Regions from separate parts of the Streptomyces sp. YGL11-2 genome, predicted to be linked through region 2. Evidence: riboswitches for the same ligand, from Rfam matches in the RefSeq annotation. Region 2 holds a riboswitch; the other holds the start of a gene.

Region 1 (7,144 bases), on a different contig from region 2:
CCGTTCGACGGGCTGGTCGTGGCCTACGGGACGCCGCCGGACCATGCGTTCACGGGAGCGCTGGAGGCACTGCTGCGGGTGCTCCCCTGACCGCGGGGCCGTGCCCCATGGGACTACCTCACGGCCCACCCAGGACTTTCGCGCGAATCAGGACATGGTGGCCGGATTTATGCGAATCCCTTTGTTTATTGGGCGTTTATCCGTTGGAGGTTGGCTGTCCGTGACCACCTTGTCGCTGTCGGCGGCGAGGAGCTACGAGCAAGGGGGAATCATGCACCACCGTGTGAGGGCCTTGGCCGCGTCGTTAGCCACGGTAGCCGGACTTGGCGCAGCTTCTGTGCCGGGTACAGCGCAGGCAGGACCCCACCCGTCCCCAGCGGAAGTGAACGTCAAGGGTTCGGGCGGGACGACGGAGCCTGTCGGCTGCGTCTTCACCGCTGAACCTCCCGGGTATCTGGCCAATCTGCCCAAGGGGACCATCACCCTCACCGTGGTGATGGCTCAGGTGCCCGGGTGCTCGCTCCGCGCTCACAACTCCCTTACGAACGACACCCGGTCGAGCCCCGGACCGTCGTAGTCCGTGTGCACCGGCACCCCGTCGTCCCCGGTCCGGTCGCCCGGCTCCATCCGGAACCCCATACGGGTGTGGTAAGCGATCGAATCGTGGTTGTTGGGGCTGGTGATGCAGCGGACCCGGGTCCGTCCGGCCTCCCGGGCGAGGGTGAAGAAGCGCCGGTAGAGGGCGCTGCCGACGCCGCCGCGCTTGCCGTCCGGGCACACTCCCACGAAGTGGATGTACGCGGTGTCCGGTTCCGTCTGCGACAGGAAGCCGATCAGGAACGCGTGCAGCGTCCCGTCGGCCCGCTCGACCAGGAAGCTTGTCCCGGCGAAGTGCTGCAGGAACAACCGCGGTACGAGCAACTGCCGTTGCAGCACCCCGGCCTCCCCGCCGAGCCCGCCCCACCAGCCGGCCAGCGCCACCTGGAGCCGCGCATGGTCCACCGGCGCGGGGTGGCGCACGGTCAGCTCGCCGGTCAATCGGCCCGGCACGGGAGGGCGTTCGGCTGTGTCGGCTATGTCGTCGGCTGCGTCCACGGCGTCGTCATCGCCCTTCGGTCGGCGAGCGGAGTACCTGAGGGCGTCAGCCTAGGAGGCGCACCGCCGGGACGGCCCGCGGGGTGCCTTTCCGGGGGCCTCCCACTACGGGTGGACTGCTACGGGGTCTCCGCCGCCACCGGCCCCGGCTCGCCCTCGCCCCTGCCCCTGGCCACGTCTCCGGAGGCAGGCGCGCCCGCCGCCGTTTCCGCCGCCGGGGCCTCGCCGAAGCGAGCCAGAGCCAGGGCGCCCACCACCGCCAGCGCGAAGCCGGCCACGGCGAGCGGGGCCAGGCCCGCGCGGGTGCGGTCGCCGAGCCAGGCGACGCCGACCAGGGCCGGGCCGAGGGTCTCGCCGATCACCATGCCCGCGGTGGCCGCGGTGACCGAGCCGCGCTGGAAGGCGGTGGTCAGCAGGAGGAACGCGGCGCCGCCGCCGATCACCAGGGCGTAGCTCGCGGGGTTGGTGAGGAGGTCGAGCGGCGCGAAACCGTCGATGAGGCGCACCGCGACCTCGACCACGCCGAAGCCGAAGCCCGCGCCGAGGCCCAGCGCCGCCGCACGGGCGCGCTCCGGCAGCCGGCCGGCCAGCGCGCCGGAGGCCAGTACGGCGACCGCGAAGACCAGCACCCCGATCCGCAGCCCGGGGGTGCCCCGCAGATGCCCCTCGGCGCCGGACGACAGCGCCAGCATCGCCAGCCCGCCGCAGACCACCGCCACGGCCAGCCACTCGGCGCGCGCCAGCCGGGTGCCCAGGAGGGGCGCCGCGACCACCGCGGTGACCGCGAGGGTGGCCGCCAGCGCCGCGCCGACCGTGTAGATCGGCAGCGACCGCAGGGCCACCAGCTCCAGGAGGAACCCCAGCCCGTCCAGCGTCAGCCCGAGCAGATAGCGCCACTGGGTCAGCACCCGCAGCAGCAGCCGGGCGTCCACCCCCGAACCGGTGCCGGGGGTGGTGTCCCGCGCGGCCACGGCCTGGAACACGGAGGCGGTGCCGAAGCACAGCGCGGAGGCGAGCGCACAGATCATCCCGAGGAGCATGGACCGACTGTACGGGGGGATCGCGGGGAGGCCGTAGGGGGCGGCCGCTCCCCGGCCCCTGCCCTGGTCACACCCCCAACACCTCCCGCACCCGTGCCAGCCCCCAGTCCAGGTCCTCCCTGCTGATCACCAGTGGCGGGGCGATGCGGATGGTCGCGCCGTGGGTGTCCTTGACCAGGACGCCGCGGGCCAGCAGCCGTTCCGAGACGGTGCGGCCGTCGCCGCGTGACGGGTTGACGTCCACCCCGGCCCACAGGCCGCGCCCGCGTACCGCGTCGGCCGCGCCGCGTTCCAGCAGCGGCGCCAGTTCGCGGTGCAGGTGGTCGCCCAACTCCGCGGCCCGCCGCTGGAGTTCGCCGGTGCGGAGGATCGCGATGACCTCCAGCGCCACGGCGCAGGCGAGCGGGTTGCCGCCGAACGTCGAGCCGTGCTCGCCGGGCCGGAACACCCCGAGCACCTCGCGGGAGGACACCACCGCCGACACCGGCACCACCCCGCCGCCCAGCGCCTTGCCGAGCACGTACATGTCGGGCACCACGCCCTCGTGCTCGCAGGCGAAGGTCCTGCCCGTACGGCCCAGGCCCGATTGGATCTCGTCGGCGATGAACAGCACGTTCCGGGCCCGGGTCAGTGCGCGTACCCCGGCCAGGTAGCCGGGCGGTGGGACGAGGACGCCCGCCTCGCCCTGGATCGGCTCCAGCAGCACCGCCACCGTGTCGTCGTCGACCACCGCCTCCAGCGCCGCCAGGTCGCCGTACGGCACGATCGCGAAGCCGGGGGTGTACGGGCCGAAGTCGTCGCGCGCCTCGGGGTCGGTGGAGAAGGAGACGATGGTGGTGGTGCGGCCGTGGAAGTTGTTGTCGGCGACGACGATCTTCGCCCGGCCGTCCCGGACGCCCTTGACCCGGTAACCCCACTTGCGGGCCGTCTTGATCGCCGTCTCCACCGCCTCGGCGCCGGTGTTCATCGGCAGGACGAGTTCCATCCCGCACAGCTCGGCGAGCTGGGTGCAGAAGTCGGCGAAGCGGTCGTGGTGGAAGGCGCGCGAGGTGAGGGTGACCCGCTCCAGCTGGGCGCGGGCGGCGTCCAGCAGGCGGCGGTTGCCGTGCCCGAAGTTCAGCGCGGAGTACCCGGCGAGCATGTCCAGATAGCGCCGGCCCGCCACATCCGTCATCCAGGCGCCCTCGGCGGTGGCCACGACGACGGGCAGCGGGTGGTAGTTGTGCGCGCTGTGAGCCTCGGCGGCGGCGAGGAACTCTTCCGGGGACGTCACGGGGACTCCGTTCGGTAGGTCGCACGAGCCGGTGCGGTGGTACGAGCCGGTGCGGTGGTACGGGCCGGTGTGGTGGTGCGGGCAGATGCACTCCGGCCCCCTCTTCATTGTTCCCGCCGGGCGGGCCGGGCGCCCGTCACGGCCGTACGGGCCCGAACGCAGCGGGCGGGCAGCCCGTAGACTGCCGGTGCGCACCGCGACTGGCGCACGGGGAAGCGACCCCGAGGGAGCGGTGCGCGGCGACAGACGCGAGGTGCCGCCCGCCTGGGTACCCCGGGACCACGACCGACCCGATCGATCGCCCCGGAGGACGCCATGACGGCACATCCCCCCGCCCATCCCGCACCGCATGCCCCCGCCCATCCCGCGCTGCACGCCCCCGCCCATCCCGCCCTGCAGGTCGCCGATCCCGAACTCGCCGCGCTGATCGGCGCCGAGGAGCGGCTCCAGGCCGACACCCTGCGGCTGATCCCCAGCGAGAACTACGTCTCGGCCGCCGTGCTGGAGGCCACCGGCACCGTCCTGCAGAACAAGTACAGCGAGGGGTACGCGGGCCGTCGCTACTACGAAGGCCAGCAGAACATCGACCTCGTGGAGACCCTGGCCGTCGAGCGCGCCAAGGCCGTCTTCGGCGTCGAGCACGCCAACGTCCAGCCGTACTCCGGCTCGCCCGCCAACCTCGCCGCCTACCTGGCCTTCGCCGCGCCCGGCGACACCGTGCTCGGCATGTCGCTGCCGATGGGCGGGCACCTCACGCACGGCTGGGGCGTCTCGGCGACCGGGACGTGGTTCAACGGCGTGCAGTACGGCGTCCGGGCCGACACCGGGCGGATCGACTTCGACGAGGTCCGCGACCTGGCCCGCAAGGAGCGCCCGAAGATCATCTTCTGTGGCGGTACGGCCGTGCCGCGCACCATCGACTTCGCCGCGTTCGGCGAGATCGCCCGCGAGGTCGGCGCGGTACTCGTCGCCGACATCGCGCACATCGCCGGCCTGGTCGCGGGCGGCGCCCACCCGTCGCCGGTCCCGCACGCCGACGTGATCGCGACCACCACCCACAAGACCCTGCGCGGCCCCCGCGGCGCCATGCTGATGTCCCGCGCCACGCACGCCAAGGCCATCGACAAGGCGGTCTTCCCCGGCCTCCAGGGCGGCCCGCACAACCACACCACCGCCGCCATCGCGGTCGCCCTGCGCGAGGCCGCCGCCCCTTCCTTCCGGGACTACGCGCACGCCGTCGTCGCCAACGCCAAGGCGCTCGCCGAGGCGCTGCTGGCCCGCGGCTTCGACCTGGTCTCCGGCGGTACCGACAACCACCTGGTGCTGATCGACCTCACCTCCAAGGAGGTCCCGGGCAAGGTCGCCGCCAAGGCGCTGGACCGGGCCGGGATCGTCGTGAACTACAACACCGTGCCGTTCGACCCCCGTAAGCCCTTCGACCCGTCGGGCATCCGCATCGGCACCCCCTCGCTCACCTCCCGCGGGCTGGGCACCGAGCAGATGCCGCAGGTCGCGGAGTGGATCGACCGGGGCGTTTCGGCCGCCGCCAAGGGCGACGAGGAGGCGCTGGCGGTGATCCGCACGGAGGTGGCGGAGCTGATGGCGGCCCACCCTGCGCCGGGGCTCGCGACCGCCGGCTGAGTGCCCCGGTGACCGCCGGCCGAGCGGCCCCCTGACCGCCGGCCGAGCGGCCCGGCGACCGCACGCCGGGGAGTACCGCGGACCTGAGACAATCGGTGCCATGGCTCTCGAAAGTCCGCGTGTACTCTCCGGTATTCAGCCCACCGCCGGCTCCTTCCACCTCGGCAACTACCTCGGTGCGGTGCGCCAGTGGGTGGCGCTGCAGGAGTCCCACGACGCGTTCTACATGGTGGTCGACCTGCACGCGATCACCGTGCCGCAGGATCCGGCGGAGCTGCGCCGCAACACCCGGGTCGCCGCCGCTCAGCTGCTGGCCGCCGGCCTCGACCCGGAGCGCTGCACGCTCTTCGTGCAGAGCCATGTGCCCGAGCACGCGCAGCTCGCCTGGGTCATGAACTGCGTCACCGGCTTCGGCGAGGCGTCCCGGATGACGCAGTTCAAGGACAAGTCGGCCAAGCAGGGCGCGGACCGCACCACGGTCGGCCTGTTCACCTACCCCGTGCTGATGGTCGCCGACATCCTGCTCTACCAGGCCGACCAGGTCCCGGTGGGCGAGGACCAGCGCCAGCACCTGGAGCTGACCCGCGACCTCGCCGAGCGCTTCAACACCCGCTTCGGCCAGACCTTCACGATGCCGAACCCGTACATCGTCAAGGAGACCGCGAAGATCTTCGACCTCCAGGACCCGTCGATCAAGATGAGCAAGTCGGCGTCCTCACCCAAGGGCATCGTCGACCTCCTCGACGACCCCAAGGTCACCGCGAAGAAGATCAAGAGCGCCGTCACCGACACCGACACGGTCATCCGCTTCGACCGCGAGGCCAAGCCCGGCGTCAGCAACCTGCTCACCATCCTCTCCACCCTCACCGGCCAGGACATCCCGTCGCTGGAGCGCTCCTACGAGGGCAAGATGTACGGCGCGCTGAAGACCGACCTGGCAGAGGTGATGGTCGACTTCGTCACACCGTTCCGGGACCGTACGCGGGAATATCTGGACGACCCCGAGACGCTGGACACGATCCTGGCCAAGGGTGCCGAGAAGGCCCGCGCGGTGGCGGCCGAGACCCTCGCCACCGCCTACGACCGGCTCGGGTTCCTGCCGGCCAAGCGCTGACCGGACAGGGCCGGGGACGCCGCCGCGTAAGGTGCGTCCCCGGCACACTGAGCAGGAGGCGTGGGCGCCACACACGAGGCGCACCGCGAACGTCAGGAGGGAGAACGCAGTGGGGACCGTCACGCTCGGCGTTTCGCTCGCGGTCCCGGAGCCGTACGGCAGCTTCCTCCAGCGGAAGCGCGAGAGCTTCGGGGACCCGGCCGCCTCCGGCATCCCCACCCACATCACCCTCCTCCCGCCGACCGAGGCCGACGCCGACGGCCTCCCCGGCATCGAGCGGCACCTCGCCGAGGTGGCCGCCGCCTGCCTCCCCTTCCCGCTCCGCCTGGAGGGCACGGACACCTTCCGGCCGCTCTCGCCCGTCGTGTACGTGAAGCTGGCCGAGGGAGCGGGCGGCTGCACCGCCCTCCAGGACCGGGTGCGCGCCGCCTCCGGTCCCTGCGCCCGCGAGCTCCAGTTCCCGTACCACCCGCACGTCACCGTCGCGCACGGCATCGCCGAGGACGCCATGGACCGCGCGCAGACGGAGCTGGCCGACTTCTCCGCCACCTGGACGGCCGGCGGCTTCGCGCTCTACGAGAAGGGGCCCGACGAGGTCTGGCGCCTCCAGCGGGAGTATCCCTTCGGCGGCGCGGGCCGCACCGGCACACCCGCGGTGGCGGTGCCCCGGCAGGCCGGCGAGGCGGAACGCGCCCGTCCGCCCGCGCCCTCCTGCTGAGCGGGCGCCCGCCCCGCCCGGCTCACAGCGGCAGCCGGCGGAACACCGCCCGCGGCACGTGCCGCAGCACCGCCATCACACAGCGCAGCGCCCCCGGTACCCACACCACCTCGCTCCGCCGCCGCAGCCCGTGCTCGATCGCCTCGGCGACCGCCTCCGGCGTGGTCGCCAGCGGCGCGGCGGGCAGCCCGGCCGTCATCTTGGTGTGCACGAACCCGGGGCGGACGACCAGCACGTGCACGCCGGTGCCGTGCAGCGAGTCG
Region 2 (7,144 bases):
GGAAACCGGCCGTTTCCACCCTTCAACGGTACTCCGGCCGGGCCCCGCGCAGGCCCGGCCGGACGGCGTCCCGACGCTGCGCCGTGGCCCTCCCGGAGCGGGCGACGATCACGGACACCGGCGGTCCCCGGCCGTGCACCGCGGTGGCCTGCGTGATCACCGCCCGCCGTTCGCCGAGCGCGCGCGGCGGCACCGCACCGCGGCCGGCGGTCCCGCCGACGCACCGTCAATGGTGGACGACCGGCCGCAACGGGCCGCGCGGCGCCGAGAGTTCGATGGAGAGGGACGGACCGGGCATCGGCCGGCGGGGCGGCAGCACATCCGGCGCCCGGTGCGGACGCAGCGCCGCCAGCGCGGTCTCCGTCTCCTCCATCAGCGCGCGGTAGGAGACCAGCCGCTGCCACTCCGGATCGGCGACTCCGGGCACCGTGGCGGACCGCTCCGCCCAGATCTTCACCAGGCCCGCGTACACGGGCGTCTGTCTCAGGACTTCCGCGTTGATCCGCACTTCCGCGGTGATCCGCGGCGGTACGGGGACGGGACCCGGAGCCGGGAGCGTCGGGTGGTGCATCACGGGGCTGGGGACGAAGGCGGTCTGACCGTGACCGGCGACAGTGACGGACGAGGGAGCACTCATGGCCGTAGAAACGATTCACTCCATCAGATGGTCACTGCATACGCCCTGGAGCACCTTCGGATGCTTCCCCGCATAACATCCCAAAGCCCCGTCCCCTTTGCAGGGAATATCACCTCTTACAGTGATCTCTCGTCGATAACCGGACCAACATCGGCTATAAAACGTTGTCGCTGACATGGAACCGAGGGAGTTGTGGGAGCGCCACGCGGTACTCGCCCAGGCGTTTTGCAGCAGCGATGACGAGGTCCGCCGGACGCAAGGACTCCTCGACGAGGCCGAGGCGCGCCGCTCGCGGACCCTGGCCGCCTTCGCGGTGACCGTGGGCAGCGACGAGGTGGTGGCCGACCTGCTCGGACTCGACGCCCGCGAAGTACGCCTGGCCCGCCGCACGGTCGGCAAGGACGACGCCCGCGCCGTGGCCAAGAGCCTGCTGGAGGAGTCCGCCCGCGAACGCCGCCCCGCCCCACCGGCCGAAGCTCCACAACCGGAGCCGGTGCTGTCCGCCGCGACGAGCGCCGCCGCATCCGCCCCCAGCTCCGCAGCCGCCACCGCCAGAAGAGTCATGGCGGGTGCCGCAAGCGGCAGCCGCACGGGAACGTTCGCCGCAGGCCCGCCCTCCGCCCCGCCCACCCCCGCCGACTCCGCCTCCTACGTCCCGCCCCGCCCAGCCCAGCAGCCGTACGCCGCCCCCACGCACCCCCCCGCCGCGGAACCGTCCTGGTCGCCCGCCCTGGACGCGGTCCTCGTGAACAGCCGGTACAACGGCGTGGACCTCGGCGCGCTCGCCGCCGAACTCGGCCTGGACGTCTCCATCCTGGCCGCCCGCGCCCATCAACTCGCCTCCGAGCCACGCCTGCACCACCGTCCGCCGTCGGACCGCATCGGCCGCCACCGCCGGATGACCGACGTCCCGCCCGTCCAGCAGCCCGACACCACCTCGCTGCCCCGCCAGGAACACCCGCCACTCCCGCCCTACGAGCCGCAGACCCCCTGGATGCCGCAGCAGCACACCGCCCCCTGGACACCGCACGATCCGCATGCCGCGTGGACACCCCAGCCGGCGCCGGTGCCCTCGCCCCCCACCTGGGATCCCAGCGCCGTCACGGTCACCCAGCACGACTGGGACGGCATCCTCAGCCAGTGGGAGGCCGCCAGCACGCCGTATCCCTCGACCCCCGGCCAGCCCGGCCCCTGACGGCGGCGGGGGCGCCGTGCCCCGCCGCACCGCCTTCGAACCGCGGCCGCCCATCGCCTACAGTGGTCCCGAGCCGTGACTGGCGCTTGGGTGGAGTACCACCGGGGAGCGGCTCGGCCTCCGTGGTCCCTGCCGTGCGCCTGGGCGATTTCCCGCGACGCTCAGGAGCAGCCCATGCCGCAGACCACCGCATCCACCGCTCGCCTGATGGACGGCAGCGCACTCGCCCGCCGGATGGTCGAGCAGGCCGCCGAGCGCGCCGCGGCCCTCACCCGGCAGACCGGCCAGGCCCCGTGTCTGGCCACCGTGCTGGTCGGTGAGGATCCGGCCTCCGTGACCTATGTGCGGATGAAGCGCGCCCGCTGCGAGAAGGCCGGCATCCGCTCCCGGCACATCGCGCTGCCGGCCGTCACCACGACGGCCCAGCTGGTCGACACGATCGGCGAGTTGTCCGACGACCCCGGCGTCCACGGGATCCTGCTCCAGCACCCGGCCGGCCCGCACATCGACGAGCGCGCCGCCTTCGAGGCGATCGCCCCCGCCAAGGACGTCGACGGCGTGACCTTCCACTCCTTCGCCGGGATGAGCTTCGGCCTGGAGGGCTTCGCGTCCTGCACACCCGGCGGCATCCTGCGGCTCCTGGACCACTACGACGTCGACCTGACCGGCAAGCACGCCGTCGTGGTCGGCCGCAGCGCGATCCTCGGCAAGCCTGTGGGAATGCTGCTGCTCGGCCGCGACGCCACCGTCACCTACTGCCACTCCCGCACCACCGACCTCGCCGCCGTCACGCGGGAGGCCGATGTGCTGATCGCTGCGGTGGGCCGCCCCCGCTTTCTCCACGGGGACCACATCAAGCCCGGCGCGGTCGTCATCGACGCCGGCTACAACCCCGGCAACGTCGGCGACGTCGACTTCGATTCGGCGGTCACCCGCGCGAGCCTGCTCACGCCGGTCCCCGGCGGCGTCGGCCCGATGACCATCGCCACCCTCCTCACCCAGACCGTCGACGCGGCGGCCCGGCAACTGGGGGCGTCGGCCTCTGACAGGTCCTGACAAGGAGCGGGCGACGGGGCTCGCGGGGGCGGCGACGCCCCGGCGCCGTGGGTTCCGGGCCCGCGGCGGGGATACCGGCCGCTCGGGGCGCAACCGGCCTTGCGTCAGGACACCTTGACCGTCACCCGCCAGGTGACGACCACGTGCGGGCAGACGTGCCCGTGACCGGCGCGGCAGGTGCGCCGCGCGCCGAGCCCGGCCGTGCCGCGGTGGCCGGCGCGGAAACGGCCGCCGGCGTCGCCGGTCGGTGTCGTGCCCCCGTCGGTCTGTCGCAGGACCGCGGAGTTGCCGGACCTCGGGGCGCTCCAGGAGAACGTGACGCCATGGGCGCGGCGGCCGTTGAGCCGGACGGTGACCGTCTCCCCGGGGCGCACGGTGACGGTGCGGCCGTTGTCGGCGCCGGTCAGCACTCTGCCCCTGCCGATGGGGACGGGGGCCTGGTGCGGTGGCCGTGCGGTGGTGGAGCCGGTGGCCGCGGGAGCCGCGGCGGCTCCCGCGGCCAGCGCCGGTCCCGCGCCGAGCGCCAGTCCCGCGACGCAGGAGGCGGCCAGATATCGCACGGTCTTCATAGCTCTCCCAATGTCCCTGCACTGCCTGTGACTTGAGCGGAGTCATGCTGCCATCACGGGACGAACCTTCGCTATCAGTGAAAAGAGTGAAACGGGAGGGAATCGGGCGGGAATCGGGAGGCGTCGGCCGGATCCGACAACGGGGCACCGAAGCCATGACCCGGACGACGAGGGCATGTTGTGGCAACTGCGGCCCGCGGCATCTCCCTGCGCGGGCTGAGTGCGCAGGTCATGGGCGAGGTGGATACGATGCGCTGCCGCTGCCGGCCCATGTCGAAGTCTCCCGGGGGTTTGTTTTCACGTGTTCGGAATCGTCAGGCCCTGTGCCCACCGCCTGTCCCAAGGGCTCAAGGCGGAGTGGATGGCCCATCTGTGCGGTCTCTGCCTCGCGCTGCGTGGTGATCACGGGCAGTTCGCCCGCATCGTCACGAACTACGACGGACTGATCGTCTCCGTGCTGACGGACGCTCAGTCCGGCCCGGCGGACCTCCGGCGCCGTACCGCCGGGCCCTGCCCGCTGCGCGGCATGCGGACCGCGTCGGTGGCGAAGGGGGAGGGTGCGCGGCTGGCGGCGTCGGTCTCCCTCGTCCTCGCCTCGGCGAAGATACGCGACCACGTCGCCGACGGGAACGGAGTGCTGCGCCGTCGCCCGATGGCGGCCGCGGCGCGCCGGGTCGCCGCCGGATGGGACCGGGCCGGGGCGCGCACCGGCGCCACGCTCGGTTTCGACACCGCCGTACTCGTGGACGCGGTCGACCGGCAGGTGGGCATCGAGGAACTGGCCGGGCCGGGCACGCCGCTCACGGTCGTCACCGAGCCCACCGAGACGGCGACCGCCGCGGCCTTCGCGCACACCGCGGTGCTGGCCGGCCGGCCGGGCAACGCCGCGCCGCTGGCCGAGGCGGGGCGGCTCTTCGGGCGGCTGGCGCACCTCCTCGACGCCGTGGAAGACCGAACGTCCGACGCCGCCGAGGGCGCCTGGAACCCGATCACCGCCACCGGCGCCGACCTCGCGGAGGCCCGCCGGCTGTGCGACGACGCGCTGCACGGCATCCGACTGGCCCTGCGCGACGTGGAGTTCACCGACTCCAAGCTGGTGCATGTCCTGCTGGTGCACGAGCTGCGCCGGTCGGTGGACCGCGCCTTCGGCACGGCCGGCTGCTCCCACCAGGGGTACGGGGCGCCGGGCCCGTACGACGGCCAGGGCGGCAACCCGAACCCGTACGGCAACCCCGGGAATCCCTACGAGAACCCGTACGGCAACGGGAACGGATACGGCCAGCCGCCCCAGTACGGCCAGCCGCCGGCCGGTGGCCCGTACGACGGCCAGCAGAACCCGTACAACGGAGGAGGCCCCGTGCCGCCCGGTGGCCAGGGCGGCGGCTACGGCGGCGGACCGGGTGGCGGGGGCGGCGGGATGCCGCACATTCCGCAGGAGCCGAAGAAGCCCCGCGGCTTCTGGGAGGGCTGTGCGCTCGCCATCGGACTCTGCTGCACCTGCAAGGTGTGCTGCTCCTCGGAGTTCGAGGGGCCGTGGTCGCGGAAGACGCGCGAGGGGTGCTGCCACGCCTGTGACTGCTGTGACACCTGTTGCAGCACCAGTAACTGCAACAGTTGCAGCTGCTGCTGTGAATGCGCCAACGGCGGATGTGATTGCTGCGACTGCTGCAGCTGCTGCGACTGCTGACCGGCAGCCGGTCGGCCCCACGGCGCTCCGGCGCTACCGCACGTCCCAGGTGACGGGGAGCCGCTGGACGCCGTGAAGGGTGATGTCGGTGCGCAGCGGGACCTCCTCGGGCGGGACGGCGAGCCGGAGTGTCGGGAACCGGGTGAAGAGGGCCGGGAAGGCGACGCGCATCTCCACGCGGGCCAGTTGCTGCCCCAGGCACTGGTGGATGCCGTGGCCGAAGCCAAGATGGCCGGTGGCCTTGCGGTGCAGGTCGAGGGTGTCGGGGTCGGGGAAGCGGTGCGGGTCGCGGTTGGCCGCCTGGATCGAGAGGGTGACCGACTCGCCGGCCCTGATCAACTGGCCGTCCACCTCGACGTCTTCGAGCGCTGCCCGTAGGCCGGTGTGGGTGATGGTGAGGTAGCGCATCAGCTCCTCGACCGCCTGGTCGGCCAGGCCCGGATCGGCGCGCAGGGCTTCGGCCTGCTCCGGGTTGGTCAGCAGCGCGAAGGTGCCGAGCCCGATCATGTTCGAGGTGGTGTCGAGACCGGCGCCGAGGAGGAAGCTGCCGACACCGGACAGCTCGTCGTCGGTGAGGTCGGTGGTGGTCAGATCGCTGAGCAGGTCGTCGGTGGGCTCGGCGCGCTTCGCCACGACCAGCCCGCGGACGAACTCCTGAAGTGCGGCCAGCGCGGCGTACTGGTCGTCCACGGACCCGTCCGTGGTGGTCGCCGCCCTCGCGTGGTGCTGGAAGGAATCGCGGTCGGCGTAGGGCACGCCGAGCAGTTCGCAGATCATCAGCGCCGGGACGGGGTGCGCATACGCCTCCACGAGGTCCACCGAGTCCGCCGTCGCGCGGCGGCGCTCCATGGCGTCCAGATGCTCGGCGGTGATCTCCTCGACGCGGGTGGTGAGTTCGCGCATCCGCCGGACCGTGAACTTGCCCATGAGCAGCCGCCGGTAGCGGGTGTGCTCGGGCGCGTCGATCCCGGTGAGGTCGCCGACCGGCGCCGGGGGCAGGGTGACGCCTTCCGCTCCCGGGAAGGGGAGGTGCATGAGCTCGTAGCGCGAGCTGAAGCGGGTGTCGGCGGCTATCGCTCGGGCGACGGAGTGGCCGGTGGCCAGCCAGCCAAGGTGCCCGTCCGGGTAGCGCATGCGGCGGAGCGGCTGCTCCTCGCGCAGGCGAGCCAGCTCGGCGGGCGGATCGAAGGGGCATCCGGTGGGGCGGGTCACCGGCATCTCGGCGAGCGGGGCCGGGTCGGGATGCGGTGCCGGGGCGGTCGCCGGAGCTGCCTGGGGGTTCGTCTCGGGCGAGGGTTCGTGGTCCATGGTGTCCTCCGGTGCGTCGTGCAGGTGTGCAGGGATGCCGGCGTGCGGAGTGCAGGCGGGCGCGGGGCGGCGACGTACGGCGAGCCGGGTGGTGCCGTGGCGGTGCCAAGTGGCCGCCTTGTGGGCGTCGTTCAGTGCTCTGCCGTGCGGCGGAAGGTCGTCAGTGCCCAGACGTGGCCGACCCGGGCGAGGCTGGCCGGGGTCCGGATGGCGCAGTTCGTGCCGGAGGTCGGCGACATATATGGCGTGAGGTCCATGACGCCATGATGGCACATGTGTGGCGCCATTGTTAGTGCCGTGGTGGTGTTACGTGGTCCCGCGTGTGGCGCTGACGGTCCGTCATGACCGGTGGAGCGCCGGTGACCTGCGGATTCTTCAGCTGTCCCGCTCCTTCAAGTGCCCCTGCTGCCCTACTTCCTTCGGCGCCCCGCTTCCTTAAGCGCCCCGCGCCGGCCTCCGGTTGATGGGGTGCGACCGGGCCCACGGTGCCGGTGGCATTCCGCCCAGGCAGGCGCCCGTCGGCTCGCCCGACGGGCCACCGCCCGTCGGGCAGCGCTCAGCCCTCGGGGTAGAAGACGAACAGCGTGCAGCCGGTCGTCGTCTGCGGGATGTGCCAGGAACCCGCCGGTGCGTGGAGGAACGACCCGGCCGGGTAGCCCCGTTCGCCGTCGTGGAAGACTCCCGAGATCACG

What was found. A riboswitch is a leader RNA that binds a small molecule or an ion and turns the genes downstream of it on or off. The one in region 2 is predicted to bind ZMP and ZTP.
Region 1: it holds a riboswitch for ZMP and ZTP, as region 2 does, so the genes downstream of both, glyA (serine hydroxymethyltransferase) here and ACO1BR_RS07050 (bifunctional 5,10-methylenetetrahydrofolate dehydrogenase/5,10-methenyltetrahydrofolate cyclohydrolase) in region 2, are expected to answer to the same signal.

What each region holds. Positions count from the first base shown of each region.
Region 1 is NZ_JBNHIN010000007.1:106,748-113,891, reverse strand. It holds gene ACO1BR_RS10870 (PLP-dependent aminotransferase family protein) at 1-90, shown strand, start outside; gene ACO1BR_RS10865 (GNAT family N-acetyltransferase) at 529-1,095, opposite strand; gene ACO1BR_RS10860 (hypothetical protein) at 1,215-2,135, opposite strand; gene rocD (ornithine--oxo-acid transaminase) at 2,203-3,408, opposite strand; ZMP/ZTP riboswitch at 3,595-3,685, shown strand; gene glyA (serine hydroxymethyltransferase) at 3,724-5,049, shown strand; gene trpS (tryptophan--tRNA ligase) at 5,150-6,163, shown strand; gene ACO1BR_RS10840 (2'-5' RNA ligase family protein) at 6,273-6,881, shown strand; gene ACO1BR_RS10835 (decaprenylphospho-beta-D-erythro-pentofuranosid-2-ulose 2-reductase) at 6,904-7,144, opposite strand, start outside.
Region 2 is NZ_JBNHIN010000004.1:148,709-155,852, forward strand. It holds gene ACO1BR_RS07040 (hypothetical protein) at 227-637, opposite strand; gene ACO1BR_RS07045 (hypothetical protein) at 813-1,832, shown strand; ZMP/ZTP riboswitch at 1,898-1,985, shown strand; gene ACO1BR_RS07050 (bifunctional 5,10-methylenetetrahydrofolate dehydrogenase/5,10-methenyltetrahydrofolate cyclohydrolase) at 2,007-2,888, shown strand; gene ACO1BR_RS07055 (hypothetical protein) at 2,993-3,457, opposite strand; gene ACO1BR_RS07060 (DUF5685 family protein) at 3,759-5,144, shown strand; gene ACO1BR_RS07065 (cytochrome P450) at 5,178-6,452, opposite strand; gene ACO1BR_RS07070 (hypothetical protein) at 6,584-6,709, opposite strand; gene ACO1BR_RS07075 (cupin domain-containing protein) at 7,009-7,144, opposite strand, start outside.